One region of the Pseudoalteromonas sp. SCSIO 43101 genome, then DNA from elsewhere that is predicted to be linked to it. Evidence: predicted binding sites of a transcription regulator. Region 1 holds the regulator's gene; each other region holds the start of a gene.
The links. The regulator MetJ, encoded in region 1, represses methionine synthesis genes. The targets are predictions, from matches to a motif close to TAGACGTCTAGACGTCTA.
Positions count from the first base shown of each region.

Region 2: a site for MetJ is predicted at 8,523-8,540, ahead of metK (methionine adenosyltransferase). Genes of this name have one in related genera too.
Region 3: a site for MetJ is predicted at 4,756-4,773, ahead of J8Z25_RS12855 (methylenetetrahydrofolate reductase). Genes of this name have one in related genera too.

Region 1 covers NZ_CP072673.1:465,505-476,350, forward strand. The annotation lists gene J8Z25_RS02280 (SPOR domain-containing protein) at 31-558, opposite strand; gene priA (primosomal protein N') at 574-2,754, opposite strand; gene rpmE (50S ribosomal protein L31) at 2,988-3,203, shown strand; gene J8Z25_RS02295 (malic enzyme-like NAD(P)-binding protein) at 3,776-5,017, shown strand; gene metJ (met regulon transcriptional regulator MetJ) at 5,117-5,437, opposite strand; gene metB (cystathionine gamma-synthase) at 5,662-6,921, shown strand; gene metL (bifunctional aspartate kinase/homoserine dehydrogenase II) at 6,927-9,272, shown strand; gene J8Z25_RS02315 (penicillin-binding protein 1A) at 9,356-10,846, opposite strand, start outside.
Region 2 covers NZ_CP072673.1:2,859,807-2,870,652, reverse strand. The annotation lists gene putA (bifunctional proline dehydrogenase/L-glutamate gamma-semialdehyde dehydrogenase PutA) at 1-1,032, opposite strand, end outside; gene J8Z25_RS13325 (winged helix-turn-helix transcriptional regulator) at 1,200-1,682, shown strand; gene J8Z25_RS13320 (TIGR04211 family SH3 domain-containing protein) at 1,727-2,326, opposite strand; gene J8Z25_RS13315 (CYTH and CHAD domain-containing protein) at 2,540-4,060, shown strand; gene J8Z25_RS13310 (START domain-containing protein) at 4,065-4,718, shown strand; gene J8Z25_RS13305 (LTA synthase family protein) at 4,817-6,799, shown strand; gene J8Z25_RS13300 (diacylglycerol kinase) at 6,807-7,211, shown strand; gene metK (methionine adenosyltransferase) at 7,270-8,421, opposite strand; gene tkt (transketolase) at 8,688-10,679, shown strand.
Region 3 covers NZ_CP072673.1:2,761,076-2,771,921, forward strand. The annotation lists gene J8Z25_RS12835 (hypothetical protein) at 1-71, shown strand, start outside; gene J8Z25_RS12840 (helix-turn-helix transcriptional regulator) at 75-392, shown strand; gene J8Z25_RS12845 (sensor domain-containing diguanylate cyclase) at 716-1,657, shown strand; gene J8Z25_RS12850 (M16 family metallopeptidase) at 1,686-4,571, opposite strand; gene J8Z25_RS12855 (methylenetetrahydrofolate reductase) at 4,818-5,774, shown strand; gene J8Z25_RS12860 (GGDEF domain-containing protein) at 5,771-6,241, opposite strand; gene J8Z25_RS12865 (GAF domain-containing protein) at 6,248-6,739, opposite strand; gene J8Z25_RS12870 (DEAD/DEAH box helicase) at 6,788-8,023, opposite strand; gene J8Z25_RS12875 (DUF3581 domain-containing protein) at 8,119-8,820, opposite strand; gene J8Z25_RS20860 (DUF3019 domain-containing protein) at 9,359-9,760, shown strand; gene J8Z25_RS12880 (response regulator transcription factor) at 9,760-10,449, shown strand; gene J8Z25_RS12885 (ATP-binding protein) at 10,446-10,846, shown strand, end outside.

The sequences.
Region 1 (10,846 bases):
GAGGTGTTTATATGGGTGAATGAACTAAAATCAAGTCCAAAGCCAAATTCCGCAGCCCATTATTTTGATGCGTTTAAGTTTATTCTTGTCACTTTCGGCTAAACGTTTGGTTTCGTAAGGGCCTAAGCGCACTTTATACCAAATACCATTACTGCCTTGTGTTTTCTTTACCTCGGCAACTAAGCCTGCAAAAGCGATTTTTGCTTTTAATGTTTGTGCTTGTGCCATGGTTCTAAAAGAGCCGCATTGCATTACATAAGGGCCTTTTTGTTCAATCTCTTTGACCTCGACTTGAACTTCATGCTCTTTAATCTCCTTAATGAACTCAGGCGTTTTAGGAGGCGGAATGATAGCTTCTTCTTTTTTAACTGGGTTTGCTTGCTGCTCTACTAACTCAGGATCGGCATTATGTTTGATATACCACAAGCCGTAACCAAACCCGCCTACTAAGATAAGCGCAATTAAAACAAGAAAAATTGGGAAGGGCTTTTTTGCCGGGGCTTGTTTTTTATTATTTCGATTTGCTGGTTTTTTATTTATGTAATCGTGTTGTGCCATGATTCTTAATTGGCCTTAAATCATATCTATAGGATCAACATCTAGGCTCCAACGCACCTTTTGCGCTAATTTACTGGTACTTATATAGTCAACCATCTGCGCTAAATATTGGTGTAAGTGAGAGCGTTCCTGCGCCTGAATATGTAATTGAAAGCGATATTTACCTGCTACACGTTCCAGTGGCGCAGGTATCGGACCAAGCAATTGTATACCAGATACGTTCTGGACAGGAACCAAATCAGTTAAAAAATCGACCACTTGATTAATGTTATGCCCTTCTGCACGAACCATGGCCATATTAGTGACAGGTGGAAGCTGCGCATCTTCTCGCTCTGTGAGTGCATAGCGGGCAAAATCTTGGTAACCATTATTTACTAGGTCTTGTAGTAGTGGATGCTCAGGAAAGTGAGTTTGCAGTAATACTTGCCCTGGCTCACCACTTCGCCCAGCACGGCCTGCCACTTGTGTAACTAGCTGTGCTAAATGCTCTGTCGCGCGAAAGTCACAGGAATATAAACCACTATCGACATCTAAGATTAAAACGAGACTCACATCGGCAAAGTGGTGGCCTTTTGCCAACATTTGCGTACCGACTAAGATACGAGCACCACCTTGATTAATATCATCAAGTGCTTTCTCTAAGCTGCCTGTACGACGGGTTGAGTCGCGGTCAATACGACTAATCGGAATATCAGCGAAGGTTTGTGTTAAAAACTCTTCAATTTGCTCAGTGCCTTTACCATTTGGAAAAATCTGCGTGCTGCCACAATCTGGACACTGATGGGGCACCTGATGTTGCTCACCACAGTGGTGACAAATCATTTGGCCAATGGCTTTATGAAAGGTTGCGCTAGTGCTACAACGTGAGCACTCACTTAGCCAACCACACTCATGACATATGAGGGTAGGTGAAAAACCTCGGCGGTTTAAAAACACCATCACTTGCTTGCCTCGCTCTAAATGTTGACGCATATAGGCAAGGCTGGCATGGGCAATACCAGCTTGTTCTGGTTGGCCTTTCATATCGATTAATTGGAACTGATTATCAGTGCTGGTTTGGGCACGTTCAGTAAGACTCAATAACTGATACTTGTTATTAATTGCTTTGTGTAAGGTTTCAAGTGCCGGTGTGGCGCTACCTAAAACCAGTGGAATATTATGCTGGTATGCTCTATAAGCGGCTAAATCTCTGGCATGATAACGTAACGTGTCTTGCTGCTTAAACGAGCTGTCGTGCTCTTCATCAACAATGATCATCCCAAGCGATAAAAAGGGTAAGAAAATACTCGAACGTGTACCGATCACTATGGCACAACTGCCTTTTTCACAGAAACGCCAGGTTTGTAAGCGTTCATTGTCTGTTAGTGCTGAATGCCATAGCATAATTGGTGTATCAGGAAATCGGCGACGAAAACGGTTAACGGTTTGAGGTGTTAAGCCAATTTCGGGCACTAATACTAAGGCTTGTTGACCTTTTTTAAGTACTTCTTCTAGGCATTGCAAATACACTTCAGTTTTACCACTTCCGGTAACCCCTTCAAGTAAAAAGCTAGTAAAGCCGCAAGCTTGATTAATGCTGGTACAGGCAACGGCTTGCTCTTTATTAAGAGTTGGTTTGTTTCCAACGGTCGGCACGCGTTGCTGCCATTGGTTATCATGTTCGATAAACTGAGTGATCAATTCTTTATCGAGTAGGCCGTCGATGGTTTTTTTTGTAAATCCGAGTGCTTTTAATTCAGTAACAGATGATTTGCCCGATTCGGCTAGCTGCTTTAATAAACTCAACTGGGTTTTTGCTTTTAGTGATGGAAGCTTTGCGCCTTTATCGGTCAGCTCAACCATATTAATACTGGTTTTATCTGGACATTCGCCTTGTCTTAAAGCAGCCGGAAGTGCCGTATGAATGGTTTCACCCAATGGGTAACAGTAGTAGCGGGCAGTAAATTTTAGCAAGGCTAGATGCTGCTCTGATAAAACTGGTGTGTCGTCTATTACATCAATAATAGCTTTAATTTTGTCTGCAGGAACTTCTGTTGATGTTTTTAGAGCGAGTACCACAGCGACCTTTTTTTGACTGCCAAATGGCACACGAACTCGCATACCTGGCTTTAAGTCAGGGCTATGCAGCAGCTGTTCAACTTTATAATCGAAGGTACGCTGTAAAGGGACTTTTATGGCAACTTCTACAAAGTGCATAACAACTCAACTGAAACAAAGATAGAAGGATAATGTACTAAAATTACTGTTAAAAACCTACCAACAAATACTGAACAACAGGCCACTTGATTATTTTTTTAGCGAAAGATGCATTTAAAGCTTGTCGCAAGGTCACTTGAGCTATAAAATACGCGGCCTATTAATTGTATTAACTGCGTATGGTGCCAGACTTCGGGTTTGGAGAGCGATACGGCCTTAACTAGAGGTTCCCTATGAAAGAAGGTATTCACCCTAAGTACGAAGCTATCACTGCAACTTGTTCATGTGGTAACAAATTCGAAACTAGCTCAACTCTTTGTAAAGACATCCACTTAGACGTATGTTCTGAGTGTCACCCGTTTTACACTGGTAAGCAAAAGATTCTAGACACTGGCGGCCGTGTTGATCGTTTCAACAAGCGCTTCGGTGCACTTAGCAGCAAGAAGTAATTTCTGCTGTTTAGTTAAAAGAAGCACCTTAGGGTGCTTTTTTTATACCTAAAATTCATTAAGTATACTTTGAACTCATCACTAACTTACCATCTTAACATATTTCTTTTGCATAACTATTTCTGAGTGTTATGCCCACTATGTCGCTAATTGTGCAGACAAAGTGTAATCCCTTGGCTATATTCTTTTTTGTATAAATGCATACCAATCCGCAATAATACTTAATTAAGCGTATTGGTATCTAAAAGTTATTAAAAATAATAATTTTAAATAATTTCGTAATTAAATGCTGTGAACTTCGTTGAAATGGCGGTTATAGGCTAATTTCGGCTATTTGCAGTGTTCGTGCATACAAAATACAAAAACACGTGCTTAAAAGGCCATAAATAGGTGAATTTTTATGTCTAATTAATCGCAACTATGCACAGAAATTGTGGGGAAATCCTTTAAAATTAAGCGATATAGCTTATAACAGGATAGACCTGATAATACTTGGAATTTTTATACATTACAGGTATCGTACTGATGCAAGCTCTCTCACTTTTTAACTTTTTGCAGGATACTATCGCGTTATGTCAGATTTTCGTGAACAAGCATTACATTACCACGCTCACCCCGTTCCAGGTAAAATTAGTGTTGAACTAACCAAGCCAGCCGAAACGGTTAACGATCTCGCTTTAGCTTATAGCCCAGGTGTTGCTGAACCGGTCCGCGAAATTGCTGCTGATCCAGCAAATGCCTATAAGTACACAGGTAAAGGTAACATGGTTGCGGTTATTTCAAACGGTACCGCAATTTTAGGTTTAGGTAACTTAGGTCCGCTTGCATCAAAACCTGTAATGGAAGGTAAAGCCTTATTATTCAAACGTTTTGCTGGCCTTGATTCAATTGATATTGAAGTAAAACACCGCACAACAGAAGATTTCATCAATACGGTTGCTAATATTGCTGATACCTTTGGTGGTATCAACTTAGAAGATATTAAAGCACCTGAATGTTTTGAAATCGAAAAAGCGCTTATTGAACGCTGTGATATTCCCGTTTTCCATGATGACCAGCATGGTACAGCTATTGTTACTGCTGCCGGTATGCTTAATGCCCTTGAAGTACAAGGTAAAGATATCGAAGATGCCATTATTGTATGTTTAGGTGCCGGTGCTGCCGCAGTTGCTTGTATGGAGCTTTTAATTAAATGTGGCGCACTACGTGAGCACATCTATATGCTTGACCGTAAAGGTGTGATCCATACTCGTCGTGATGACTTAAACGAGTATAAGCAACTATTCGCTAATAATACTGATAAGCGTACATTACAAGATGTTATTGCTGATGCTGATGTATTCGTTGGTGTATCAGGTCCTAACCTATTAACTGCAGATGATCTTAAGCTAATGGCTGATAAACCAGTCGTGTTTGCGTGTTCAAACCCAGATCCTGAGATTGCACCAGAAGTTGCGCACAGTGCACGTAACGATTTAATTATGGCTACGGGTCGTTCAGACTTCCCTAATCAAGTAAATAACGTGCTTTGCTTCCCGTTTATTTTCCGCGGTGCGCTTGATGTGCGTGCAACGGCAATTAATGATGAAATGAAAATTGCGGCAGTACACGCTATTCGTGGTATCGCTAAAGAGTCTGTACCAAATGAAGTACTGAAAGCGGCTGGTGTTGAGTCACTAGAGTTTGGTGCTGAGTACATCATTCCTAAGCCAATGGACCCGCGTTTATTACCTCGTATTGCACGTGCTGTTGCTGAAGCTGCAGTGGAGTCAGGTGTAGCGCAAATCGAGATGCCAGAAGATTACATGCGTTAAACTTAATTACTCAAATTGTATAACGCTAATAAAAAACTCAGCCTTGGCTGAGTTTTTTTATATCTGCGATTATCGGCGGTGATCCGATGGCCGAAATACTTATTCTGAATCAAGCACTGGGATATCTAACCCCATTTCTTGCATAATTCTTTTAACTTCTTCAGGTACCTTTTCAGGATTGTCTTTACGAAGGTCGTCATCATTTGGTAATGGTTGACCTGTAAAAGCATGTAAGAAAGCTTCACACAATAACTCGCTGTTCGTCGCATGACGCAGGTTATTGATCTGGCGGCGTGTACGCTCGTCAGTTAATACTTTTAATACGTTAAGTGGGATTGATACGGTAATCTTTTTTACTTGTTCTGATTTTTTACCGTGTTCTGCATATGGGTGAATGTATTCACCGTTCCATTTAGCCATAAGTTGTTTCGTTGCCTCGGTTGTCAGTGATTTACGCCTTATTCACAGCGCAAGATGCGGAAATTCTATCTCTTTAAAAAAGATAGTCAAATACTAGTTATTTAGCCATCTAGTGGTGTAAATGTATAAACTTCTATGCGTGAGCGATAAATGCTTTGACTTCTCATATTTGATCATCTAACCTTTTAGACGTCTAAACATCCAATTTAGGAATAGGTGATGAAATGAGCGATAAAAATAAAGCGACGATTACTGTTCGTCACGGCATCGAAGCCGATAAACATCATGGCGCGGTTGTACCGCCAATTTACTTATCAACCACCTATTCATTTGCTGATTTTGATACTAAGCGCCAGTATGACTATGGCCGCAGCGGTAACCCGAATCGCGATATCTTAGCTGAAACCTTAGCTGAACTTGAAGGTGGCGCTAGAGGTATTATTACTGCAACAGGTATGTCAGCAGTGCATTTAGCGACTCAGCTATTAAACAGTGACGACACCTTAGTGATCCCACATGACTGCTATGGTGGTAGTTATCGTTTATTCACTTCGCTTGAAAAGCGTGGCCTGTTAAAACTAAAAGTTTTGGATTTAACGAAATCTGAAAATCTCCAAGAAATTTTATCGATTAAACCTAAGTTGATTTGGATAGAAACGCCAAGTAATCCAATCTTGCGTTTAACAGATATTAAAGCAATCACTAGTATTGCTAAGCAGTGTGATGCTTTAGTTGCGGCTGATAACACCTTCTTATCACCTGCGCTGCAAAACCCAATTGAGTTTGGTGTTGATATTGTTGTTCACTCAACTACTAAATATATTAATGGTCACTCTGATGTGGTTGGCGGTGCGGTGATTGCTGCTACGCAAGAGCTAGGTGATGAGCTTGCTTGGTGGGCAAATAATATCGGTATTACTGGTGCACCATTTGACAGTTACTTAACGCTTCGTGGTTTACGTACTTTAAATGTGCGTTTAAAGCAGCATCAAGAAAATGCTTTTGCGATTGCGGAGTATTTAGAAAACTCTCCTTTTGTAAGCCAAGTTTATTATCCAGGCCTTGCTTCTCACCCACAACATGAGCTTGCTAAAGCACAGCAACGTGGTTTTGGTGGCATGGTGAGCTTTGATATTAAAGGCGACATTAACGATGCAGCAGCGTTTTTAACCAGTCTTAAAGACTTTAGCCTTGCAGAGTCGTTAGGTGGGGTAGAAAGCTTGATTTGTCACCCTGCGACTATGACACACGCAGGCATGGAGCCTAAAGCACGCCTTGAAGCCGGTGTGGGCGATACTTTGATCCGTATTTCTGTAGGCATTGAAGATGTAAAAGATCTTATCGCAGATTTAGACCGTGTTTTCAATTTAGTAAAACCAGGTCAAAGCCAGCAAGTTGCTAAAGCTGAAGTAAAACAAACACAGCAAGATACACAACAAAACGCGTCATTTAAGTTAACGCCTGCGCATACGGCATTGTGGTAGAAGAGATGGTAAATATTGTTCATAAATTTGGTGGCTCAAGCTTAAGCTCGGCAGATCGTTATCATGCGGTAGCTAACATCGTTCTAGCGAATACAGAGCAGGGTGACGGTGTGGTTGTGTCGGCATCAGGTAAAACAACCGATACTCTAGTAAAACTTTGGCAAAGTTACCAGCAGCAAGATTGGCAAGCTGTTAGCGATATTTTATTGCTTATTGATAACAATCAACGAGCCTTAATTGAGCAATTACTTACAGGCCAGAATAAACAACAGGCGTTGGCGCAGCTAAATGATGAGCTTGCGGTTTTAAATGAATTAATTAGTCAACAGCAGTTACTTGAGGCGCCTTTACTTGCCCATGGTGAAGTGTGGTCGGCGCGCTTGTTGGCCGCTTACCTAAATCAGCTCGGTGTCGCTGCGCAAGATGTTGATGCAAGGCAGTTATTTACTTTAAATGACGGGCAACTATTACATCAAAAAAATCAGCAGCAATGCACAAGTATAATTAGTAAGTCACACATAAACGTAGTAACGGGCTTTATAGCTGTGGATTGCCAAGGCAATACGGTTACATTAGGGCGCAACGGCAGTGATTACAGTGCGACGTTACTGGCCAGTTATACTTTTGCGAAACAAGTGTCTATATGGACCGATACACAAGGAGTGTTTAGTACAGATCCTCGTAAAGTTAAAAATGCGCTTAAATATGCCAAGGTTTGTCGCGAGCAAGCTAACTTATTAGCGCGTTTAGGTAATCCTGTACTGCATGCTAAGACGTTATCGCCGTTAAAAGGCACCGAGATCAAGCTAGTTGTTAGAAGTAGCTTTGATTGCGATGCAACACCAACCGAAGTAGTAAAAGAAGGCTATAGCAAAGCAAAACGTTTTATTACTACCTTAGATAACATCGATTTATTACGGGTTGATAAACTTAGTAGTGGTGAAGTAGGTGAACTAAGCCAGTTAATCCAACACAGCCTGCACCACTTTACTAAAGATGGCGATACTTACTTATTAGTGCCAGGTCAAAGCACTCATCAGGTTGTAGGCCACTTAGCGGGTCGCGCCAATATTGTTGAGTCTAATTTAAGTGGTTGTGCAGTGGTTGCACCAACAACAGATGTAATTACGCTTACAGATCAAGCGACAGCGCTTTTAAAAGAGCAAAGCATTCATCCTCGTTTTGTACAACAAGATGATAACTATGTGTTGATCTTAAATGACCAGGCAATTGATAGTGATGTTTTAACTCTTCTACATGACAAGTTAGTCAACAAAGGCCAAGAGCTGGCCATTATCGTTGCTGGTCTTGGTAATGTGGGTGAGGTGTTCTTATCGCAACTACAAGCTCAGTTTGCTCGTTTATCTGCTCAGTATAAAGTAAAAGTTGTTGCTCTTTTACGCTCAAAGCAAATGCTTTTTAGTGCCAGTGGTTTAAATACTGAAACATGGCAAGAGCAATGGCACAACGAAGCGCAAAGCTACAACAAAGCTGAGTTATTAGCACGTATCAATGAGCTTGATTATGAACACAAAGTAGTGATTGATATTACAGCCAGTGAGGCCTTTAGTCAGTTTTATCCTGATTTTATAGAACTTAACTGCCATTTGATCAGTGCAAACAAATATGCTGGCACCGCCGCCAGTAGTTGGTATCAAACATTACGTAATAATTTAGCCGAGCGAAATTTATTGTGGCGCTATAACACCAGTGTGGGGGCAGGTTTACCAATTAATTTTGCTTTAGCTGATTTACAAAATAGTGGTGACAGAATTAACCGTATTGAAGGGGTATTTTCAGGTACCTTGTCATGGTTATGCAGCAGCTATGATGGCAGTGTGCCGTTTTCAGATTTAGTGCTTCAAGCTCAGCAAATGGGCTATACAGAGCCAGATCCTCGTGAAGATTTATCTGGCCGCGATATGCAGCGTAAACTGCTAATTTTAGCGCGAGATCTCGGTCTTGATTTAGAGCTTGATGACATTGCTTTAACTCCACTCATGCCTGAAGCGTTAGCAATAGGTAGCTGGCAAGATTTTCTTGCAAATAAGCAGCTACTCGATGATTTTATGACTGAAAAAGCAAACTTGGCTGCAGCTGAAGATAAAGTTGTGCGCTATACCGGTGCTATTACATTAGTAGATGGTAAGGTCAAAGCACAAGTTGGCTTAGTCAATGTTGGCAAAGATGATGTACTAGCAGGTCTTAAACCGGGCGATAATATCTTTGTAATTAATTCACAGTGGTATTTAGATAATGCATTGGTGATCCAAGGCCCTGGAGCGGGCAAAGAGGTCACCGCGGCGGGGATTCACTCAGATCTTTATTGGTTAGTGAATAACCTAAAATAATTTTGCTGATCTTAGTTTAAATGGCTAAGCAAAAAGCGCCCTTTGGGCGCTTTTTTATTATCACAACTACTTATACAAATTGCTTAAAACAGCTCTTCTTCTGTGCTGAGCTTTTCTTCAAACACATCAGTAGGTTGATCAAGTACATACTTGGTTGGCGCAGTGCCTTTAATAAAGTACTCAAAGCGACTAGTGTAATCGTTTTTATGGCTTAAAAGGCCCGTCGCTAAGTCGATACGAACCGATACTAGCCCCTCAGGAAGTTCAATAGGTGCTTCTGGCATACCATCAAGGGCTGCACGCATAAAGTCGACCCATGCCGGTTGCGCTGTTTTAGCGCCTGATTCTGCACCAGATATTTGCGATTTATCGAGGTTATTATTATAGGTCGAACGGCCAAGGGCCTTACCTGGGTTATCAAAACCAACCCATACCGAAGTCATCACATTGCGGTTAAAGCCGCTGAACCAAGTATCAACAGAGTCATTGGTGGTACCTGTTTTACCGGCTAGGTCACGACGACCAAGGGCTTGTGCACGCCAGCCTGTACCACTCCAACCCGTTTTATGAGTCCAGCTACCGCCACCCCAAATAGCACTGTGCATAGCTTGTGAAATTAAGAAAGCATTTTGCTTTGAAATGATTCGTGGTGCACAACGTGGGGCGCTAGTAACCTGAGTATTTGGAATATTTATCTGAGTATCATCCAGAGATGCAAATTCAGGGGTAATGACTTGTTGTGGTTCATCACAGGCAAGTTCAGGCTCTGTTTTAAATAACACATTTCCGGCAGAGTCTTGAATTTCTGAAATAAAGTATGGAGTAATTAAGTGCCCACCATTAGCAAAAGTACTCATCCCCCTCGCAAGTTCAAGAGGAGTTATAGAGGCGCTGCCAAGTGCCAGCGATTCACTACGGTTAATATCACTGTTTAAAAAACCAAACTTAAGCAAATGATCGGCTGTGCGCTCAAGACCAACACCACGTAATAAGCGTACCGAAATTACGTTTTTCGACTGGGCAAGTGCTCTACGAATACGGATAGGTCCATTATAAACCGCAGGACTGTTTTTCGGGCGCCATGCGACACCTTGACTTTTATCCCACTGATTAATTGGTGCATCATTCAGAATAGAAGCGAGTGTATATCCATTTTCAAATGCCGCTGAATAAATAAACGGCTTAATGTTTGAACCTACTTGGCGTTTTGCTTGAACTGCACGATTGTATTGGCTTTGCTCAAAACTATAACCACCAACAATCGCTTTAATACGACCATCTTGTGGATCTAGTGAAACCAATGCGCTCGAAGCTTCGGGCACTTGGCTTAATATATAGCTGTCATCTGCATTTTTACGCAGCCAAATTTGCGCTCCAGCCGTTAGGATTTCACCAGCGGTTTTTGGTGCGAAGCTTTGACGGTATCGCGTAATATATTTACGTGCCCATTTTAAGCCATCCCACTCAATAGTAACTTGTTCGCCGCTTTTTAAAAGCACATCGATTGACTGCTCTGCGACATTTGTTACAACACCAGCCAATAACGGGCCAAATTCTTTAACATCTTTTAGTTT
Region 2 (10,846 bases), 1.3 Mb from region 1:
GCGACGAGCAAGTTCTGCAACCCACTCAACCACAAAAATAGCGCGTTTTTGATATGCTTGAACTGCTAAACCAAAGCCGTTCCAGTTACCTAAATCGTCATCGCTAAATACTGCTTCAATCACATCTAGTGAGATATCTAAACGGTCAGCTTCTTCAGCATCAACAGTAAAGCCGATATCGTAGCTTTTCGCTGCAAGCGCAAGCTCTTTTAACTTAGGTATGATTTCAGCGATAACACGCTCGCGATGAGTGAATTCATAGCGCGGGTGAATTGCAGATATCTTAACTGAGATACCCGGGCTTTTGATTGGACCACGGCCATTTGCCGCTTTACCAATTGCGTGGATAGCAGTCATATAGCTTTGGAAGTAACGCTCAGCATCTTTCATGGTGCGCGCGCCTTCACCTAGCATATCGTATGAATATACGTAGCCTTTTTGCTCTTTATCCGCTGCACGTTCAATTGCTTCGTCAATAGTACGACCCATAACGAATTGCTTACCCATGATCTTCATCGCGAAGTTCACAGATTTACGAATAACAGGCTCACCTAGACGACCTATTGTTTTCTTAAGCACACCGAACTGTTGCTCTTTCGATTTGTCGCTGTAATTAACCATTTTACCGGTTACTAACAGACCCCAAGATGAGGCGTTTACAAATAAAGAATCGCTGCTACCTAAATGAGAGCTCCAGTCACCTTTAGCAAGTTTGTCACGAATTAGTGACTCTTGCGTCGCTTTATCTGGAACGCGTAATAGTGCTTCTGCAAGACACATTAAAACAACGCCTTCTTCACTTGAAAGTGAAAACTCATTTAATAGTGCATCTACACCGCTTTGACCATCCTGATCGCGACGGATATTTAAAACCATTTGACGAGCACGTTCCCACGCTCGGCTACGCGCTTTCACGCCTACTTCAGCCAAAGGCAAAATGTGATCAATAACCGCATTTTCGTCAATACGGTAGAAATCACGGATCTTTTGTCTAATTGGACATTCAGTTGTCAAATCGCCATTAAATAGCATATGTAACCCTCTGGTGTGTGGAGTCTAAAAAATGAACTAATTGCATTTCTTACCATTGATATAATTCGTGCATTCTAATTAAAATCCAGCAGAATATGCTGGTTAAATTTTTCGATTTACGATAATTTACAGGGCATACCGTTAACTTAGCCGCATAAAATTCTGTTATGACCAGTCCGAATAGATTACGCATGTTAGATCGCATCGATTTAGCAATTTTAGACGCTCTGCAAAAAAATGGCAGAATATCGAACGTAAACCTCGCAAAACAGGTAAACCTGAGCCCAAGCCCGTGTCTAGACCGTGTAAAACGTTTAGAGCAAGAAGGCTACATCGAAGGCTACTACGCAAAGCTTAGCGAAGGTAAACTTAACCAGAGCTTGTTAGCACACGTGCAAGTATCCTTGGTGACATCTAATACATCTGTTTTTAAAGTGTTTCGCGAGTATATTTTAAATATTCCTCAAGTCGTTGAATGTGACATGGTTGCTGGTGGCTATGACTATTTATTAAAAGTGCGAGTCTCAGATATGGATGAATACCGCCAAGTGCTTGGCGATTTAGTTGATATTCCGGGGGTTGGTACACATCATACTTATATGGTTATCGAAAAAATTAAACAAGATACCGGACTTAGATTCGATATATAGATACAAAAAAAGCACCAATAGGTGCTTTTTTGCAGTTTTACCGGTTATGCCCAGCCGTCATAGCGTTTACGGCGAGATAACACTACAGTTAGGATAATGCCTAACAGTAAACCAATAAATGCAATGGCACCGCCATAAGTTAATAGCTGGCGTTTCTCTTTAGCACTTGCGGTTTGTTTTGCATTACGCTCAGACTCGATGGTGTTCTTAAGGGTTTCGATTTGCTTGCTAAGTGCTAGGTTTTGATCTGTCAGTGCTCTATTTTGTTCTTGTAATTGCGGCAGCTCAATCTCTGCTTGACGAAGTTGCTCTTGCATTAACGTCATATCATTATTTAGGGCTTGAAATTGTTGTTGGATACCTGCATTTTCGGTTACGAATTTTGCTTCTACCCAGCCTTCACGATCTTTATCATCACGAATTTTAAAGTAACCATTATCTTCATCCGATAACAACATAACTTGTGTACCTGCATCGACTGAGCCCAGTATACGGTAGTTTTTGCTTGGACCAGAGTGCATAAAGGTGTACAGGTTATCGACTATATAGGCGGTGTTTTGGCTGTCGCTGCTTGGCGCTTCTTCTGCGTAACTAATAAAAGAGGTGGCCGCAAGGAGCAACCCAAAAATACACTGTTTTAACATCAATCTACCTTGTTAATGTGATCTTGCCTAGAAGTGGCTAAATTTATAATTTCTTTAAGTATAGAGATAGTAGGGATTTCAACTATCAATAGCAAGGCTGATATTGTAATCCGTGATTAGACTTGGTCGCAAAAATCAGGAAAAAATTTGCATTAAGTAGCTGCTTTGTTTATTTTGAGCACTTATTTATTTTAAATGTACTCCGCAAAACGAATGGATACTGAGATAGAACTGAAGTTTTTGGTGTCAGATGCCGTTGTTCCACTGATCCCCGCATTAATTACCCAATTTGCAAAAACCGTTACTAATAAACCGTCGCGAAGCTTACAAAATGCTTATTACGATACGCCAAGCCGAGAATTACGTGCTTTAGATATTGGCCTACGTACTCGTTGTTGCGATAGTGATTGTGAGCAAACCATCAAACTTGCCGGCGAAGTGGTTGGTGGTCTTCATCAGCGCCCTGAATACAACTTGCCACTCACAGGTAATCGCCCTGATTTACTTGCTTTTGATGCCGCTATTTGGCCGCATGGAATGCAAGTGTCTGCCATTGCTGAGAATCTATACCCAATTTTTAGTACAAATTTCATTCGCCGTACATGGTTACTCGAAACCGAAAATGGTGCAAAAATTGAAGTGGTGTTAGATAAAGGTGAAGTTGCTGCATCGGGTCAGGTTGAGCCAATTTCTGAACTTGAAATCGAACTTATCGAAGGTAGCCGCAATGAACTGTTTGCATTAGCGGATAAATTAGTTAGTGAGAGTCATGTTCGCTTAGGTCTTTATTCTAAAGCTGCACGTGGTTATGGGCTTGCCGATGACAAGCCATTAAAAGCAAGTAAATCAATCGGCTTTGTGCCGTTAAAACGTGATGCTACGCAAGAGCAAGCATTAATCGAAAGTATCAACTACGCGATTCGTTTTGTACAAAAACATGAAGCGTGTTACTTCATTAAACCGAGTTTAAAAACGCTTAAGCGTGTGACCGACGGTATTCGTTTAATTCGTCATACATTTTGGCTTTTTGACGACATTGTTAGCAAAGACGACACTGAATCATTGCGCACTGAGTTAAAGTGGTTATTAAGTGAATTAGCTTGGGTTGAAAATGCAATTCAGCTAAAAACGTACACTTCAAAGCGCCATGCATACTACAAAAAGATCAACAGTGCGCCAGAGCTCACACAGGTTATTAATGACTTAAAAGAACTACAGCCAAGCATTGACGATATTGAAACACTATTCCATAGCACCCGATACAACCGCTTGCTATTACAGCTAACGACGTGGTTAATTGAAAAGCAATGGCGCAAATCATGGGGGCAAGCTGAGTTTCAGGCTGCGGAAAAACCGGTTGCCGATATTGCTAAGCGTTTATTTGCTAAAGATTGGCACGACATGCACGAGCTCATTCCTGAGCAGCAAGTGTTTACAGATAAAGATTATTTGGCACTGCGCACGCGTCTTGAAAACTCATTACTTAGCGGCAACTGCTTAGGGGCTTTGTTCGATAGAGAAGATCGAAATGAGTTTCGTATGCCGTGGGTCGATATCTCGCATGGTATTTATGAGTTAAGTACCCTTGAGTACTTAAAGCAATTATGTGCAGGACAAGACGACTTAGAGCTGACAAAAATTCAATCATGGCTTGATCAAAAGTCTGAATTTTTAGTGAGTGCAATGGAGCAAAGTCGCCACGCTTCATTTAATACAGACCCTTACTGGCTGTAAATCAATGCGCTTTGGCCTATGGATTGGGTTAGCATGGTTGAGTTTATCGGCATTTGCTAATCCTATCGAATGGAAAACTTACAAACAGCAAGACGATATTAAAGTTAGCTATAAAAAACACGACACTGGCATTGTAGAAATTAATGCCTCTGTGCTGGTTAAAAATGCCAAAGCAAGTGACTTTATGGCGTTGTTAAGTGATACCGACAATGCACCAAATTGGCTTGAAAATGTAAAAAGCGTGACCTTAATGGAGCGCTTAAGCCCCTCGGAAACGCTTGTTTACACCCATTTTAATTCGCCTTGGCCGGTGTCAGACCGAGATTTAGTGAGTTACTCTTGTTATCATGCTTTGGATGAACACAAAACAGAGTTACAAATCAAAAGCCAACCATATGCAAAAGCCGAAGTTGCAGGCATTGTGCGTATTAAAGACCTTACCGCTTATTGGCGTTTAGAAGAGCAACAAAGCAATTTGTTGGTACGCCATCAAGCCTATGCAGATCCAAGTGGCTCAATTCCCCGCTGGTTAAGTAATAAAGTGTCGTTAAAAAGCGTCTATAAAACTCTAGAAGCACTCCGAGAACAATTAGCTAATAATCAATTTTCTCGTATCAAATCACCCAGCCGTATCGGTTCATGCCCTCATTTTGAGTAGTAATACAAAAATATTACATATAATTACAAAAGATTGATTGAAACTGTTCCTTTTTTAAATACACTCTGTTTCGTTTTTATTACAGGGATATTGTATTTATGGAACTTAAGCCGTTTGCTACAAGTCGGTGGTATGCCTTTGTTGAGGAAAATACTCGGTTGGCAATGTTATGGCTAGCTGGTGTCACTTTATTTATGGCATTTAGAGTGTTTTTCTTATTCTATTTTTATGACCATCTTAGTAGTCCTTTAACACTCGATACATTTGCAACGACATTTAAAGCAGGCTTTGCCTTTGATTCTGCTGCTGCTGGTGTTTGCTTAGCAATTCCATTTATTTTTAACTGTTTCTTACAACCAATTCGAAAATCGCATTGGGTTGCTAGTGTTCGTCATTACAGTGCTCAGATATATCTTAGTTTAAGCGTGTTACTATGTGTTGTTAGTGTGACCTACATAGCTGAGTATGGTAGTCAGTTTAATTACTTCATGTTTGAAGGGCTGCATGACGATCAGGCCGCAATTCTCAAGACAGTCGCTATGCAATATAAACCATGGGGTAGTGTCATTACATTATGTGTTTTATTGTATTTTTCATTTAACATTTGCAATTGGATTAATCGGCATCAGCTTCATGTACTGAGTAATTTGTTTACGGATTGTAAAGTCAAGCGCACAGTGCTTGTTATAATCATGGTTGTTTTAACAATTTGTGCTGTAAGAGGGTCTTTTGAATCTCGCCCTGCAATGCGCAAATGGTCTGCAGTGACACCAGATCCTTTCGCCAATAACTTAGTCATAAATCCGTTGAGAAGCTTTATATACGCAATCAGAGATTATAATGAACTTCAGAGTCATGGCGCTAACTCCAAGAATCCTTATTTAGCTAATGATCAATTAATTAGCGAACCGCTAATTAATTTAAAGCATACTACAACTGGCGTACTTACTACGCAGCCATCGAGAATATTTCTTATCATAATGGAAAGTTATGATTCGTGGCCATTGCAAGAAAAGTATTTTGGGCTAGGTCTTACAACACAGTTACAAAAACTGGCTGAAAAAGGTTTGTATTTCCCAGATGCATTGCCTGCAGCGAGTAGCACAATGAACTCGCTTTCAAGCATCTTATCCGGCATTCCTTATGCAGGCGTTAATATGAGCAAGATTGGCCCACAAAAACCAGCTAGTCCAATGTCGTTATTCGAGCAATTGGAACAGCAAGGCTATCGCAGCCAGTTTTTTTATGGGGGGTTATTGTCTTGGCAGAATATTGGGACATACGCAAAATCACAAGGTGTTGATAGATTATATTCAGCAGCAGACATGGGAGGTAAAGGTTCAGCTGGTGTGTGGGGTATAGATGATCAACAACTATTCGAACTGGTTGCTAATAAAGCGAAAGAAAATACCTTTAATGTTGTAATGACAACCAGTTATCACGGACCTTTTAATTTAAATTTAAAACAGTATGGCTACCCCTTGGAGTCTATTGATGATTACCCTTCAGCATTACGAGAGTTAAACTCAGAACTTTTGTCGCCCTATACACTTGGCCACCTTTGGTATGCGGACCATATGCTTGGAGAGTTTGTTGATAAGATGGAGTCGCAATACCCAGATGCACTTTTTGTTATTACTGGCGATCATTACAGCCGTCGTTACATTCATGACCAGCCTAATTTATATGAACTCACTCATGTACCCATTGTTTTTTATGGTCAAGCTATACAGCAACTAAAGGCAGAACCGCAGCTGGCCAGCCATATGGATATTGCTCCTACAATTTTGAATTTGGTGGCAAAGCCAAATAGTGCATTCTATAGCGTTGGTAAATCACTATTATCACCAACAACAGACCGGACAATTTTTGGCTTTCAGACAGCTCGCAAAGGACAACAATTATGGCGAGGTGACTTTTCGGGGATTTATGAATATCATTTGATCAACGAAAAGCAGCGATATGATGTGCGTTACAACAAACAAAGCACACCTTTTGCAAAAATAGATGACGCAACATTCAACGCATATAACCAATATATGGGCATAGCGTGGCACTTGTTGCTAAAAGGCGAGCAGTAGGAAAAGCATGAAAGAACCAAAAATTCCCTTGGTTAATAAGCCAAATGGTATTGGTATTGGACGCATTTTTAAAGCAACTAAATGTTCAGTTAAAGGATTTAAAGCGGCATTTAAAGAAGAGTCCGCATTTCGCTCTGAAATCTACCTAGGGGTGTGTTTATTACCTTTATCAGTCGTGCTTGCACAGTCTTTGAATCATTGGTTAGTGCTGTTTATTCCTTACTTATTACTATTAATCGTCGAGTTACTTAACTCGTCAATAGAAGCACTGACTGACCGAGTAGGGATTGAGTATCATGTATTATCAGGGCGTGCTAAAGATATGGCTTCAGCGGCAGTGACATTGGCGTTGCTAATTCTAGCCTTAGTCTGGGGTGTGGCAGTTTACGAAAAAATTATAAGTTATCTTTAAATCAGATAAGCCAGAAATAAAAAAAGCGCCGAAGCGCTTTTTTATTTTATCTAACCTATTACAGACCAGCTGCTGCGCGAAGTGCGTCTGCTTTGTCTGTGCGCTCCCAAGGGAACTCTTCACGACCGAAGTGACCGTAAGCCGCAGTCGGTTGATAGATAGGACGCTCAAGATCAAGCATATGGATTAAGCCGTAAGGGCGAAGATCAAAGTGCTCACGTACTAATTCGATTAGACGCGCTTCTTCTAATTTACCTGTACCAAATGTCTCGATACTGATTGATGTTGGCTCTGCAACACCGATAGCGTAAGAAACTTGTAGCTCACATTTATCAGCAAGGCCAGCAGCAACCACGTTTTTAGCAACGTAACGTGCAGCGTATGCAGCGCTGCGGTCAACTTTTGATGGATCTTTACCAGAGAATGCACCACCACCGTGACGAGCCATACCACCGTATGTATCAACGATGATTTTACGACCTGTAAGACCACAGTCACCCATTGGGCCACCGATTACGAAACGGCCAGTTGGGTTGATGAAGAACTTAGTTGCGCTTGAGATAAGCTCAGCAGGAAGAACCGGTTTAATGATAGTTTCCATTACCGCTTCAACTAAGTCGTTTTGTGAGATTGAATCACAGTGTTGAGTTGAAAGAACAACTGCATCAATGCCAACAGGCTTGCCATTTTCGTATGCAAACGTTACTTGAGATTTTGCATCTGGGCGTAACCAGTTAAGCTCACCGCTTTTACGAACTTCAGCTTGACGCTGAACTAGACGGTGTGAATAAGTGATTGGTGCAGGCATTAAAACGTCAGTTTCGTTACATGCATAACCGAACATTAGACCTTGGTCACCAGCACCTTGCTCTTCAGGACGAGCACGGTCAACACCTTGGTTGATGTCTGGAGATTGCTTACCGATAGTGTTTAGGATTGCACAAGAGTCAGCATCGAAACCCATGTCAGAGTGCGTGTAACCGATTTCACGTACTGTTTTACGTGTGATTTCTTCGATATCAACCCAAGCGCTAGTTGTGATTTCACCACCAACCATCACCATACCAGTTTTAACGTAAGTCTCACATGCAACACGGGCATGAGAATCTTGCTCTAAGATAGCATCTAGAACCGCGTCAGAGATTTGGTCCGCGATTTTATCCGGATGACCTTCAGAAACAGATTCAGAAGTAAATAAATGTTTTGCCATTGTATTTCTGCTCACAAATATTGCGCTTCACAAACGTCGGTAATAGCGCTAAAAAATTAAGGGGCGTATTTTATCTAAAACAAATATGTTTGCATAGTAATTTTACGCCTAGACGTCCATTTAAAATTACTAATAACGTATTGTTCTTAATAAACGCCCATAATTGGTGCATTTAATGCGGATTTTTAATTGCACTGTACCCTTACAATAAGTAAGAATGGGGCTTCATAAACAACCAGCGCAAATACATAAAGGTAGGAGAATTCATGCCATCACGCAAAGAACTTGCAAATGCTATTCGCGTCTTATCAATGGACGCAGTACAACAGGCCAAATCTGGCCACCCTGGCGCCCCTATGGGCATGGCAGATATCGCGGAAGTACTATGGCGCGATTATCTAAAGCACAACCCTACGAATCCAGAGTGGGCAGACCGCGATCGATTTATTCTTTCGAATGGTCACGGTTCAATGCTGATCTATTCTCTACTGCACTTAAGTGGCTATGACTTACCACTAGAAGAAATTAAAAACTTCCGTCAAATGCACTCAAAAACACCAGGTCACCCAGAGTATGGTTACGCTCCTGGTATTGAGACTACTACGGGCCCATTAGGTCAAGGGATCACAAATGCAGTGGGCATGGCAATCGCCGAAAAAGCGCTAGCTGCACAGTTTAACCGTGAAGGCCACGATATTGTTGATCACTTCACGTACGCATTCATGGGCGATGGCTGCTTAATGGAAGGTATTTCTCACGAAGCCTGTTCATTGGCGGGTACATTAGGCCTAGGTAAACTAGTTGCGTTTTGGGATGACAATGGCATCTCAATTGATGGTGAAGTAGAAGGTTGGTTCAGCGATGACACACCAGCACGCTTCAAAGCATACGGCTGGCACGTAGTAAGCGATGTAGATGGTCATAACCCAGATGCAATTCGCGCCGCAATCGAAGAAGCTCGCAGCATTACTGATAAGCCATCACTCATTTGTTGTAAAACAGTGATTGGTTACGGTTCACCTAACAAATCAGGTAGCCATGACTGTCACGGTGCACCACTAGGCGAAGACGAAATTAAAGCATCTCGTGAGTTCCTAGGTTGGACTGGCGATGCATTTGAGATCCCTGCTGATATTTACAGCGAGTGGGATGGCAAAGAAAAAGGTAAGCAACTAGAAGCAAGCTGGGACGAAAAATTTGCCGCTTACGCAAGCGCATACCCTGAACTTGCTGCTGAGTTTAAACGCCGTACAAATGGTGAGTTACCAGCTGATTGGGCTGAAAAGTCACAAGCTTACATCGAAGAGTTACAAGCAAACCCAGCAAACCCAGCAACTCGTAAAGCATCACAAAATGCATTAAACGCGTTTGGTCCATTATTACCAGAATTCATGGGTGGCTCTGCTGACCTTGCTGGTTCAAACTTAACACTTTGGGATGGTTCAAAAGGCTTAGAAGCAAACGATGCAAGCGGTAACTATATTTTCTACGGTGTACGTGAATTTGGTATGTCAGCGATCATGAATGGTATTGCACTGCACAAAGGCTTTATTCCTTACGGTGCTACTTTCTTAATGTTCATGGAATACGCTCGTAACGCAGTACGTATGGCGGCATTAATGAAGCAGCCGAGCATCTTCGTATACACGCACGATTCAATTGGTTTAGGTGAAGATGGTCCAACGCACCAACCAGTAGAGCAAATTGCTAGCATGCGTTTAACGCCAAACTTAGTGAACTGGCGCCCATGTGACCAAGTTGAGTCTGCAATTGCGTGGCAACAAGCTATTGAACGTAAAGATGGCCCAACGTCACTGATTTTCACTCGCCAAGGCCTTGAGCAACAAACGCGAACTGCACAGCAGTTAGCTGATGTGAAAAAAGGTGGTTACGTACTTAGCTGTGACGGTGAGCCAGAACTTATCCTTATCGCAACGGGCTCTGAAGTACAGCTTGCACAAGATGCCGCTGCAGAACTTCGTTCACAAGGTAAAAAAGTACGCGTGGTATCTATGCCTTCAACTGATCTATTTGATGAGCAAGACGCTGCATATAAAGAAAGCGTACTACCAGTAAGCGTAACACGCCGCGTAGCAATCGAAGCGGGCATCGCAGACTACTGGTACAAATACGTAGGCCTAAATGGCGCAGTAGTAGGTATGACATCATTCGGTGAGTCAGCACCGGCAGGCGAACTATTCAAGCACTTTGGTTTCACTGTTGAAAACATCGTAAACAAAGCAAACGCTTTGTTCTAAGCTTTAGCCGCTAAAATTTAAAAGCCCGCCCTGTATAACCACAGCGCGGGTTTTTTATTGCGGTTAGCTAGAGCAAAGTGAAACCTAAGGGTTTAGCTCTCAGCTTTCAGCCGTCAGCTTTAAAAATTCCTCACCGTAGGCGTGAAATTTATTTGGCGGGAAAAGTC
Region 3 (10,846 bases), 1.4 Mb from region 1:
GGTGTTTTATTGGTGGAGCAATTTTTGGTTTTGCCCTAATCACGTTAATTGAACCGTTCATTGGGAAGTAAGTAATGCAACTGAACCCTAATACAATTAAAGCATTGAGGCTTAAATTCGAGTGGACGCAGCAACAACTGGCCGATGCCTGTGATGTAAGCCTACGAACCATTCAACGAGTTGAAAAAGAAGGCGCTGCGTCAAAAGAAACTACCATGAGCTTATGCGCAGTGTTTGAAGTACGCCAAGGTGAACTCATCAAGCTCGATGACGAATCAACTAATGACAGCAAAGCACACGCAGTGAGTAAGCAAAACCTAGCTGTAATCGTAGCGACTTCTTCGTTTATTAGTTTCGCCCTTGGTATGGCAACAGTATTTGTTATTTTTTAGGAGTGAAATATGACCAAAGAACAACGCGGCTATGCCACACTTATCGGCTTTGTAATAGTAACCATGCTATTTGCGCTAGGTGTTAAAATTGGTTCTATACTTTAGCATTTCCTGATGCTTTACTTAGAGACTTAGGTCAACTGTCAGAACTGAACTTAAAATGCAGTACTGACAGCTGTTAACTACATGAGCTAAATAGGAGCTTTACACTACCCCTTCAGGACTCTAGCAAAACACTTTTATGAAAGCTTTAAGCGTAGCTTAGAGGAAAATTCGCCATTTATTGCTAACCTTAAATAACTAAGCACTGGCTAGGTTATAAAGTGGTTGAATCAAAAGAGTTTCTAAAGTTAATACTCGATACTATCTCTGAGCATATTGTGGTGATTAATGACTCGGGGGATATCACATTTGTAAATCGCAGCTGGCTATCATTCGGCGATGAGAATGGATGCGAGTGTAACACTCAGTGGGAAAGTCAAAACTATCTAGCTATTTGTAGATCAGCTGCGGCCCATGGCGATGAGTTTGGTGAAAAGGCCTACACCGGAATAAACCAAGTTATCAATCAGCAGCTCGCAGAGTTTTACTTGGAATATCCTTGTCATAGTGATACTGAAAGCCGCTGGTTTATGATGCGCGCAGTACCTTTAAAACTTGGCAAAACAGATTATGTTGTGATCAGCCACTTAAATATTACTGAACGTAAACTTGCCGAGCAGCAAGTTCGAGAGCTTGCTCGTATCGATGGTCTAACGCAAGTTGCTAACCGACGTCATTTTGATGATTTTTATTCGCAAGAATGGAGTCGCTGTGCACGCTTAAAACATCCCTTATCCATAGCGATGGTCGATCTTGATAACTTTAAGTCTCTTAACGATAACCTTGGTCATCTAGTTGGTGATAATTGCTTAAAAGAAGTGGCAAAACTATTGTCTGAATTTACTCGCAGGCCCAGTGACTTGTGCGCAAGATACGGCGGTGAAGAATTTGTTCTAGTACTTGGTAATACGCAAAGCCATAATGCTCAATTACTCGTAACACGTTTTATGACAAAACTTGCTACGCTAAAGTTGGCTGAACTGGCTGGCTACCCATTAACAGTAAGTGTCGGGTTAGCCACGCTATATCCTAGTAGTTGTGATGATGCCATGTTACTCATTGAAATGGCTGATAGCGCGCTTTATCAAGCAAAAGAAGCTGGCCGAAATCAACTTGTAGTTGCTGATAACATCGAGCCATTAAGCATAGAAAAATGCCCCTAAATAGGGGCATTGATTAGTTAATTAGTAATTATTGAAATACTTTTTCGACATCAAGTACTTTAATATTTTTCGCTGGTATTGCAAGTTTATAGTCTGCAATCACTTTATCTTCAGCAACAAGTTCTGCCGGTTTTTCAGCGTTATACACCATAGGTGATGTTTGCTCTGATGCTAAACGTTTTTGCATATCTTTGCCGTCACCGGTAATAAATACATAGTGAATATTCTCAGTTTGCAGGTTATCGCGAATAACGCGGTTAACATCATCAAGGGTTAGCTTTTCAAGCTTGCCGCGCACATAGTCTACAAAGCTCTCTGTGTTATAGAACTCACTATCAAGTGCATAGCCTAATTGACGATCTTGGCTTGCAACCATTTGCGGCACAAAGTTAATTAAGAAATTACGAGTCGCTTCAAAATCTTCCTTACTAATGCCATTTTTAATTAGCTTATCAAGCTCAAATAATGCCGTACGTGTTGCAAAGTGAGCATCGTTATTAGAACGCAGCGGGCGTAACCATACTTGGAAAATTTGCTCTGAACGACCTAAGTTAGCATCTGGTTTTGTTTGGAACATACCACGTGGGAAGTATTCGATGTATGCATAGTCGCCGTAGTTCATACCACGGGTTTGACGAATGCGTTGATATAAGAAGCTGTTTGAACTGCGGTGTTCACCAAAATAAGAGCGAACTAACCAAAGGGCTGTCCAATCATCGCTGCTACGAATTGTATCAATTGGGAAACCAAAGGACACTGCGGTAGATTGCGCTGATTTCTCAACAATAGTCGCATGATGACCTTTAAGTACTGGCGCATCAGGGATCATTAAACGGCTTTCTTTACCTTGTGGAAGTTGGGTTAAATCTTTCATCATTGTCGATTTAACATCACTTGGGATAGCACCAATTAGACCCACTGTTAGTTTAGATTGTGTAAACTGGCTATTATAAAACGCTTTGACGTCATCAAGTGTCAATGCTTCAAGATCTGATATGTCACCGTAGTTATAACTTTCGTAAGGATGACCTTTATAAAGCTGATGATAAAGCACTTCTTTACCTAGTTCCTCATCATTTGACGCTTTAAGGCCCGCTTTAATGCTATCTATAAGCTCTTTTTTCAGACGCTTGAAATCATCTTCTCTAAAGCCAGGGTTTAACAATTGATCGCTAACAAGCGCATACCATTTCGCAGCATTATCTTTGTGTACTCGACCACGAAGTGAAATCATCTCTTTATCAAGTTGATAACCAAAGCTTCCCGCCAAAGGATATAAGGCTTTCTTAATATCTTTATAGCTCATTGATTCTGAACCACCTTGCGCTAGCATCGCGGCTGTTAGCGCCGCTAAACCTTTTTTGCCTTGTGGATCAGCTGCCGCACCGGTATTGAATAACCAGTTTACATCAACCAGTGGTGAACTATTTGTTTTATCAAGTACTTTAAAATGACGTTCTGTTGGTGCTTGCTCGATACTTGCCACCGCTGCATTTAAATCAACTTCCTGCTCAAAACCAGTTACTTTATCAAGCGCCGACATTGTCACAGTGGTACGGCTTGAATCAACAAAATACTTGTTTGCTACTGCTTTGATATCTTCTGGAGTGATGCTATCAGCAGTGGCGTAAAGTTGGTTAATAACTTCAGGGTCGCGCTCAAAGTGCATGTAGCTTGCAAGCGTTGAGGCTATTGATTGCGATGAATCAAGACCATTGATAAAGCTGTATTTTAAGTTAGATTTTAAATCAGCTAACTTTTGCGCATCAACTAACTCAGTACGTGCTTGTGCATAAGTACGGTTAATCGCATCACGGGCTTTAGCAAGATCAGCTTCGTTTTCTACTTTTACAAAAACATGTAATAAACCGGGGTCTTTAGTATCTGGGTTATAGGTAAACATTTGACTGGCAATTTGTTTATCAACAACAAGTTCTTGATAAAGTGCCGAGTTATTTGAGAAATAAAGCTGCGAAATCAAATCAAGCGCAGCACGGTCTTTTTGAGTTGGATCCCATGCTGTGCCTTTGTAAGACACTAGTAACCAATGACCCGGTAAACCATCATATTTTTCATGAACGTACTTAGGTGCTTGTTGTTTCGGTTCAGTTGGAATGTCGGCTTGGTAATCACCTTTTTTCCAGTTACCCCAATGCTTTTTCACCATTGCCATAGTTTCTTGTGGATCAACATCACCAACAATGACTAAAGAGACATACTCAGGCTTATAAAACTTAGCGAAAAACTCTTTACCATATGCCATTTGATCAGGCATGGCTTCGATGTCTTCAAAAAAGCCCATCGTGGTGTGTTTATATGTGTGCTTCTCGAATGCTTCGTTACGAACGGCAGAAAGTAACTTACGAATTGGGCTAGCATTATTCTTTAAATATTCACCTTTTACAGTCAGTGCTTCAGTACGGAACTGCTCTTCGCTGTAAGTCAGGTTTTGGAAAATATCAGCTTCGATTTCGAGTACTTTATCTAAGTGCTCTTTTGAGAAATTTAAGTGATAGTTAGTGTAATCGTTGGTCGTATACGCGCGATTATCAACACCTGAGTTCTTTAAAATATCTGAATAGACATCTTGCGGGAATTTTTCAGAGCCTTTAAACATCATGTGCTCAAAGAAGTGTGCAAAACCGGTTTTACCTGCTTCAACCTCATTACGCGAACCAACCGATACCGGAATTTGCAGTGATACGACGTCTGGGTAGTCGGTTTTCACTACCATTACGCGAAGGCCGTTCTCAAGCTCTTCTAATAGGTAATCTTGGCTAAATACACGGTTATCATCTTGGCTTACTTGCTGCTCAATTTCGACTTCTTTAACCATATTTGACTGTGAGTTACTTGCGCAGCCACTCAGCGCAAGTGTTACAGCAAAACTGGTTGCTAATAATCTAAATTTCATAATGTTCCCTTGTTAGTTATTTTTCTCATAATGATTGCAGCCTGATTATGCATCAAAGCGCCAGAAAATATGAGGGTCAGGGCAATAATTTATGTAAACAGGTGTGTCAATTTCGTAGAACACCTCACATTCAACTTGAGTAAAATTCATAGTCATTGAAAAACTTTCATCAGAAAAATCTATCTAGACGTCTAAATGGCTGCTATATTGTTTACATAGACATTAGCACAAGCTGGAATGAGGATTATGGCTTTATCATTACAAGAGAAAATTGAAGACACCAATCAAGGCGTCTACCTTATCGGTACCACACCACCAAAATCAGGTACTGATAAAGCCATGCTTGAAACTATTGCCCAAAAGCTACTAGGTCGCTTGCACGAAATTGAATACGATGGTGTGATCATTTACGACATTCAAGATGAAAGCAGCCGAATTGCTAAACCGCGCCCTTTTCCGTTTAAAGAAACGGTTGATCCACGTGAATATAGTCAACTACTTCGCAGCCTCTCACAACTGGATGTAATCACTTATAAAAGTGTTGCCCAACGTGGTGAAGCTGAGTTTACCGAGTGGTTAAATGAAACTCGAAATGATTTTGAATTAAAGAACTTAGTGCTAGTAGGTAGTCCATCATCTCATGGTGACATCAAATTAAGCCTTTCTGATGCGTATAAAACGCTAGTAAAACAGAATAGCGATGTATTTTTAGGTGGCGTTACTATTGCAGAGCGTCACGCTAGCAAACGTAATGAACATGAGCGTTTAGTCGAAAAAACAGCGCAAGGCTGTAAGTTTTTCATCTCACAAGCCGTTTACAATGCCCAAGCGACTATTGATTTGATCACCAGCTATGCCCGCAGCTGTAAAGCACAAGGCACAACCCCAAAGCGTATTATTCTAACGTTTACTCCATGTGGCGGTGAAAAAACCTTAGAATTTATGGAGTGGTTAGGAATTTCGGTCCCAGAGGCGACTAAGTACCGTATGTTAGATTCGGCAAATACATTGAGTGAATCGGTGCGTATTTGCCGTGAGAATCTTGACTTAATTTTACAAAGCTGCGCGCATTTAGATGTACCGCTCGGTTTAAATATCGAAAGCTTAACTAATCGTAAAGAAGAAATTGATGCGTCAATTAACCTTTATCGTTTACTTAAAGCGACCATGGAGCTGAACCTAGCTGAGAAACAAATAGCTTAACGTGCTGCCTTCGAGGCTTGCTTTTTCTCATACATATCTTCATCTGCTCGTTTTAATAGCTCAGCAAAGTTTTCTTTTGGCTGAGCTATCACCCCAGAACCAATACTTAAACTCGTAACTGGAATGCCCCGCTTTGCTAAATTAGATTGATAGGTGGTGTTGAGCTTATCGGCTATGCTTTCTATGCAATCACCTGGCTGAACTTGCAATAAAGCAATAAACTCATCGCCCCCTAAGCGGCCAATAATATCGGTTTCACGAAGACACTCTTTCATAGTGTCAGCTAAACAAATAAGCGCGAGATCGCCAACTTCATGGCCGTAAGTATCGTTGAGCGGTTTAAAACTGTTTATATCAATAAACAAACAGCTAATGTCAAAGCCAAGACGTTTCGATATATTCAGTTTATGTTGGCAAAGTAGGTCTATTGCGCGGCGATTATAAATATTGGTAAGTGAATCGAGCATGGCAATTTAACGCATCTGCGTAAAATTATCTAACAAAGCAAGGTCGTCCTCAACCATATCGCGAAGTTGCTCTATTAATTCTAAAAAGCTCTGTTGATAGTGAGTCTGCTTAAAATCCATTACACAAAATGTGCCAAACGGTTCACCATTAGGCCAACTAATAGGTACACCAAGGTAAGATTCAAAACCATCTTTCACTAGTGGGCTATCATCCCACTGAGAGTCTTTACTTGCATGATCAACATAAAGTGGTGCCATATCTCGCACAACTTTTTTACAGAAGATATTATCGTCAGCATTTAATTCAGCCCCTGCTTCATAGGGGTTTTCTTGCTGCTCACTGGATACAATAATACGATAAACATTGTCAGTTTTATGGACGATAAAACCCGCAGGAGCAGAAAACAACTCAGTCATGAGATTAATTGTTTTCTGCCACTTTTCTAAGGAAAATTGTTTATCAGCGCGGCGAAAAACCCACTTATTTTCTTCTAACATACTAAACTCTCAACTTTAGCCTGAGGATAGTATAAATATATGCCAAATTTAGGAACGTCTCCTACTTTTTTGCCCTAAGATGCGTTTTTTATCACGCGAGCGCCGTGCTTTATTTGTATTTTTACGAACCTGTTTTGGCTCTTTGGTTAAATCAGGCTCATATCCTGGTAACCACTGTGGAGTAAGTCTCGTGTCGAGTAAGATATCTATTTCATCCAGTAACCATTGCTCATCAATACTAACCAGCGACATCGCCATCCCTTTCTCGCCAGCACGACCTGTACGACCAATACGGTGTACATAATCTTCGGCCACATAAGGCAGTTCGTAATTGATTACATACTTTAACGAAGCAATATCAAGGCCACGAGCAGCAACATCTGTCGCTACCAGTACTCTTGTTGCACCGGATTTAAAGTTATGTAGCGCTTTATCTCGTGCTCCTTGGCTTTTATCACCATGAATAGATTCAGTTTTTAAACCGTCTTTACACATTTCTTTTGCAAGCACATCAGCGGTTTGTTTAGTACGAGTGAATATTAGTACTTGCTGCCAATTCTTCATACCGATCATATGCGATACCAGTTCACGCTTACGATCTTCATCAACCGCATAAACTAGCTGCTCAACTTCAACCGCTGCTGAGTTGCGTTTATTTACTTCAACTAATTTAGGATCATTCAATAACTGCTTACTTAGCTTAAAGATGCTGTCGTCAAATGTTGCTGAAAACAGTAAGGTTTGACGATCTTTTGGCACGTGACGCAAGATACGATTGATCTCGTCAATAAAGCCCATATCAAGCATGCGATCAGCTTCATCGAATACCAAAGCATTAATACTAGAGAGCTTAATACTGCCCTTGATCACATGATCAAGTAAGCGCCCAGGTGTTGCGATGACAACCTGTGCAGCTTTTATGGCTTTAATTTGTGGGCCAATACTGGCGCCGCCATAAGCAAGCGCCGCTTTTATATCTGTGTGCGCAGCATAGCGCTCTACACTTGCAAATACTTGCTGAGCGAGCTCTCGGGTGGGCGTTAAAATAAGTACCTTAACAGCATCAGGGAGTACTTCAGCAGACATCAAGTTGTGCAGTAGTGGTAAAACAAAGGCGGCTGTTTTGCCCGTTCCGGTTTGTGCACTGCCCATTACATCAGCTCCCGCTAAAATGAGTGGGATGGTTTGCGCTTGAATTGCTGTGGGGGTGTGATAATTCTCTTCTTGCAAAGCACTTAGCAATGCAGGTGCAAGATTTAACTCTGAAAAGGTCGCTACTGACATATTCTGAAGTACATTTGGCTATAAAAACGCTATTGTACGCTGAACATCAGCAACAAAAAAGGCGCAATGAGCGCCCTTTATAGCAAATGTAGAGATTACTCTGGTTTAAGTGATTCTTTACGGTGATTATAAAAACTAATTAAGTCATCAACCGTTGCTTGGCAATAATCACGAATACCAGATACAAGCATGTGCTTTTCACCTGAGCCTACTTTCTTGCCGTTTTCTAAAAGGTTAAAGCGAAGCGTAATTTTTCCGCGCTTGCCAGTAAATTCAAAATCAGGTTCAGCAAATTGTAATTCAGGTGCGCTAATATCAAGACGATCTAGGTTAATCAGCATTGACTCGTAAATCACCATAGGGCGCGCAGGGTTGATCATCACGTCTTGCTTACCCATTAATGGGATGATGACATGCGGAAACGTAGTACCAGAAAACTCAACATAATTTTTAATTAAGCTATTCGTTAATTCTGGACACTGGCTAACAGCACCTTCTCGTTTAACTTTTAGCATTACTTTTTCGCCATCGGTAATCGCAAATTCATCAGCACCATCAGGGAAAGTTAGCTTTGAATTTTCATCAACCATACCAGCGAAAGTAAACTCCATTTTTTCACTTATGCCGTAACGGTTTAAAACCAGCGAAAAAAGTAAATCGCCCGGTACACAAAACTTTTTAGCGTCTTTATCGTGTAACGGATTGAAATCATCAGCCACTAATTTGGCGAAACGACAGCCTTGCTCACGTGAGATAGAAACGTAATCAGCATGCTGCTGATAATAAGGACTTAACATAATTGTTCACTGCTTAAACTACTTATAACCTGACTATACTACCAGAAAAATAGAAAATAGAGGTCGAATCTGTTAATTATAAATCACGAACTTAGGAGATGTTTAATGACATCAGCTAAAATATTGGTTTCGATAGGCTAAATCTAAATTGTATCAATTTGTACGAAAGGATTAACAAATAAAGCAGATTAGTAAACACTTAGACTCAGCTAAACATAATGAAAAACTATTAGCTAAAACTAAATATAAATTCAGTTTTCTTTTTAAAACAACAAACTAACTTTTTAAACATTAAGAAATATGCCAACAAGCTGAAAATACAGGCTTTGCATAGCACCTATTTGTAGCTACAACGATAAGTAAGGTATGATAGAACCGCTTTTTTATCGTGTAATCGCCGCTCATAGGCTGCATAAATAACAATTATAATAAGCGGCAAAAAAATGAGTACTCAAAGTGAGTTGAGCAGATTACATCAATTTTCGATGGTTATTGTTACTTTGAAGAAAAGACTATTAAAAAACAGAGACTTGGTTAGATGATATACCGATTAAGTTGGCTATTGCTGTTTTTTTGTCTTTGTTTTTCGTCGCTTTGCTTAAGTGATGACAATCCTGAGCAACCTTTTTTTAAAGTCTCTCCCACCGTGTGTGTGACAGATACGAAACAAAAGGTCTGTGAATTTAATATACAAATTCATTTTCGAATTGCTCCCTTTAAAGAGCTTTGTTTAGAAATAACTCAGCGTCCACAGTATACGCAGTGTTATAAACAAGGAGGTTTAATTAGCGAAAAGTTTAAGATTAAAACTGAGCACCCACTTACTGTGAAATTAATAAATCCATTGAGTAATCAGGTTGTTAAACAACAACTACTCTCAATAGCAAGCTATGAAGCTAAAGATTACCGAATAAAGCGGCGCTTTGGCTGGAGTTTATAATGCAGCATATTTTTATAATTGAAGATGATGTGAAATTAGCAAGCTTAATTCAAACATTTTTGTTAAAGCATGGCTATACAATTGATGTGTTTAATACTACAGAGGCTTACCGTAGCAGTGAAATCACCTTCATGCCTTCACTGATTATTTGTGATGTTATGCTACCGGATGGCAATGGCTTTGAGTTAATTTCCCAGTTGAAAGAAAAGTACAGTTGCCCTGTCATTTTTTTAACAGCGCTGGACTCAGTACAATCACAAATTAAAGGTTTGAACTTAGGCGCCTATGACTACCTTGTAAAACCCATTAAGCCTGAACTGTTATTAGCTAAGGTTAAAACAATTATCGCCCATACTGTTGGCCAAGATAACTTTTCACATCAAAGTGATATTTTGCGTATCGACACTAAAAAACGTGATATCTACTTTCATAATACCGCATTGAACCTCAATGAAAGTGAGTTTGAGATCATTGCCTATCTAGCTAAAAGCACACCCCAACCGGTTTCTCGAGAAGTATTATTTAAGCATGTTATTGGTCGTGAGTATGATGGACTTGACCGAGCTATTGATTTAAAAATTAGCCGTTTACGTAAAAAGCTTAAAGAAACCATTAGCAAACATAAGGAGTCGTTGGATATTAAGTCTGTTCGGGGTAAAGGATACAGCCTGGATATTTCAAAAATATGAAACAGCAATTTTTTAAGCTGTATTTAATTATCACTGTCAGCTTAATTGCCTTAGTTTTGGCTTTTGGTCAGCTTTATAATCAATTTTTCTCTGAGCAGATACCGAGTGTGCAAATCAGCGTCGCAGAACTTGCGCAAATCGCAGAGCAAAAAGCATCGAGGATCAGTACCTTTAACCAAAACGAACTTGTGTTACCCGATTCATTGCAAGCTAGTTTCAATAAAGATGGCATTATCAGCGTCACCGAGAATAATCAGCAGTATATATACCTGAAAGGAAGTTTCGGCAGCATTCAAAAAATAGGCCCTATTTCCTTGATTTCACAAGCAAAGACTGACTGGTTTGCATTTTTTGCCTTTTACTTTTTACTTGGTGCCATGATCTTGTTGTTCATTCG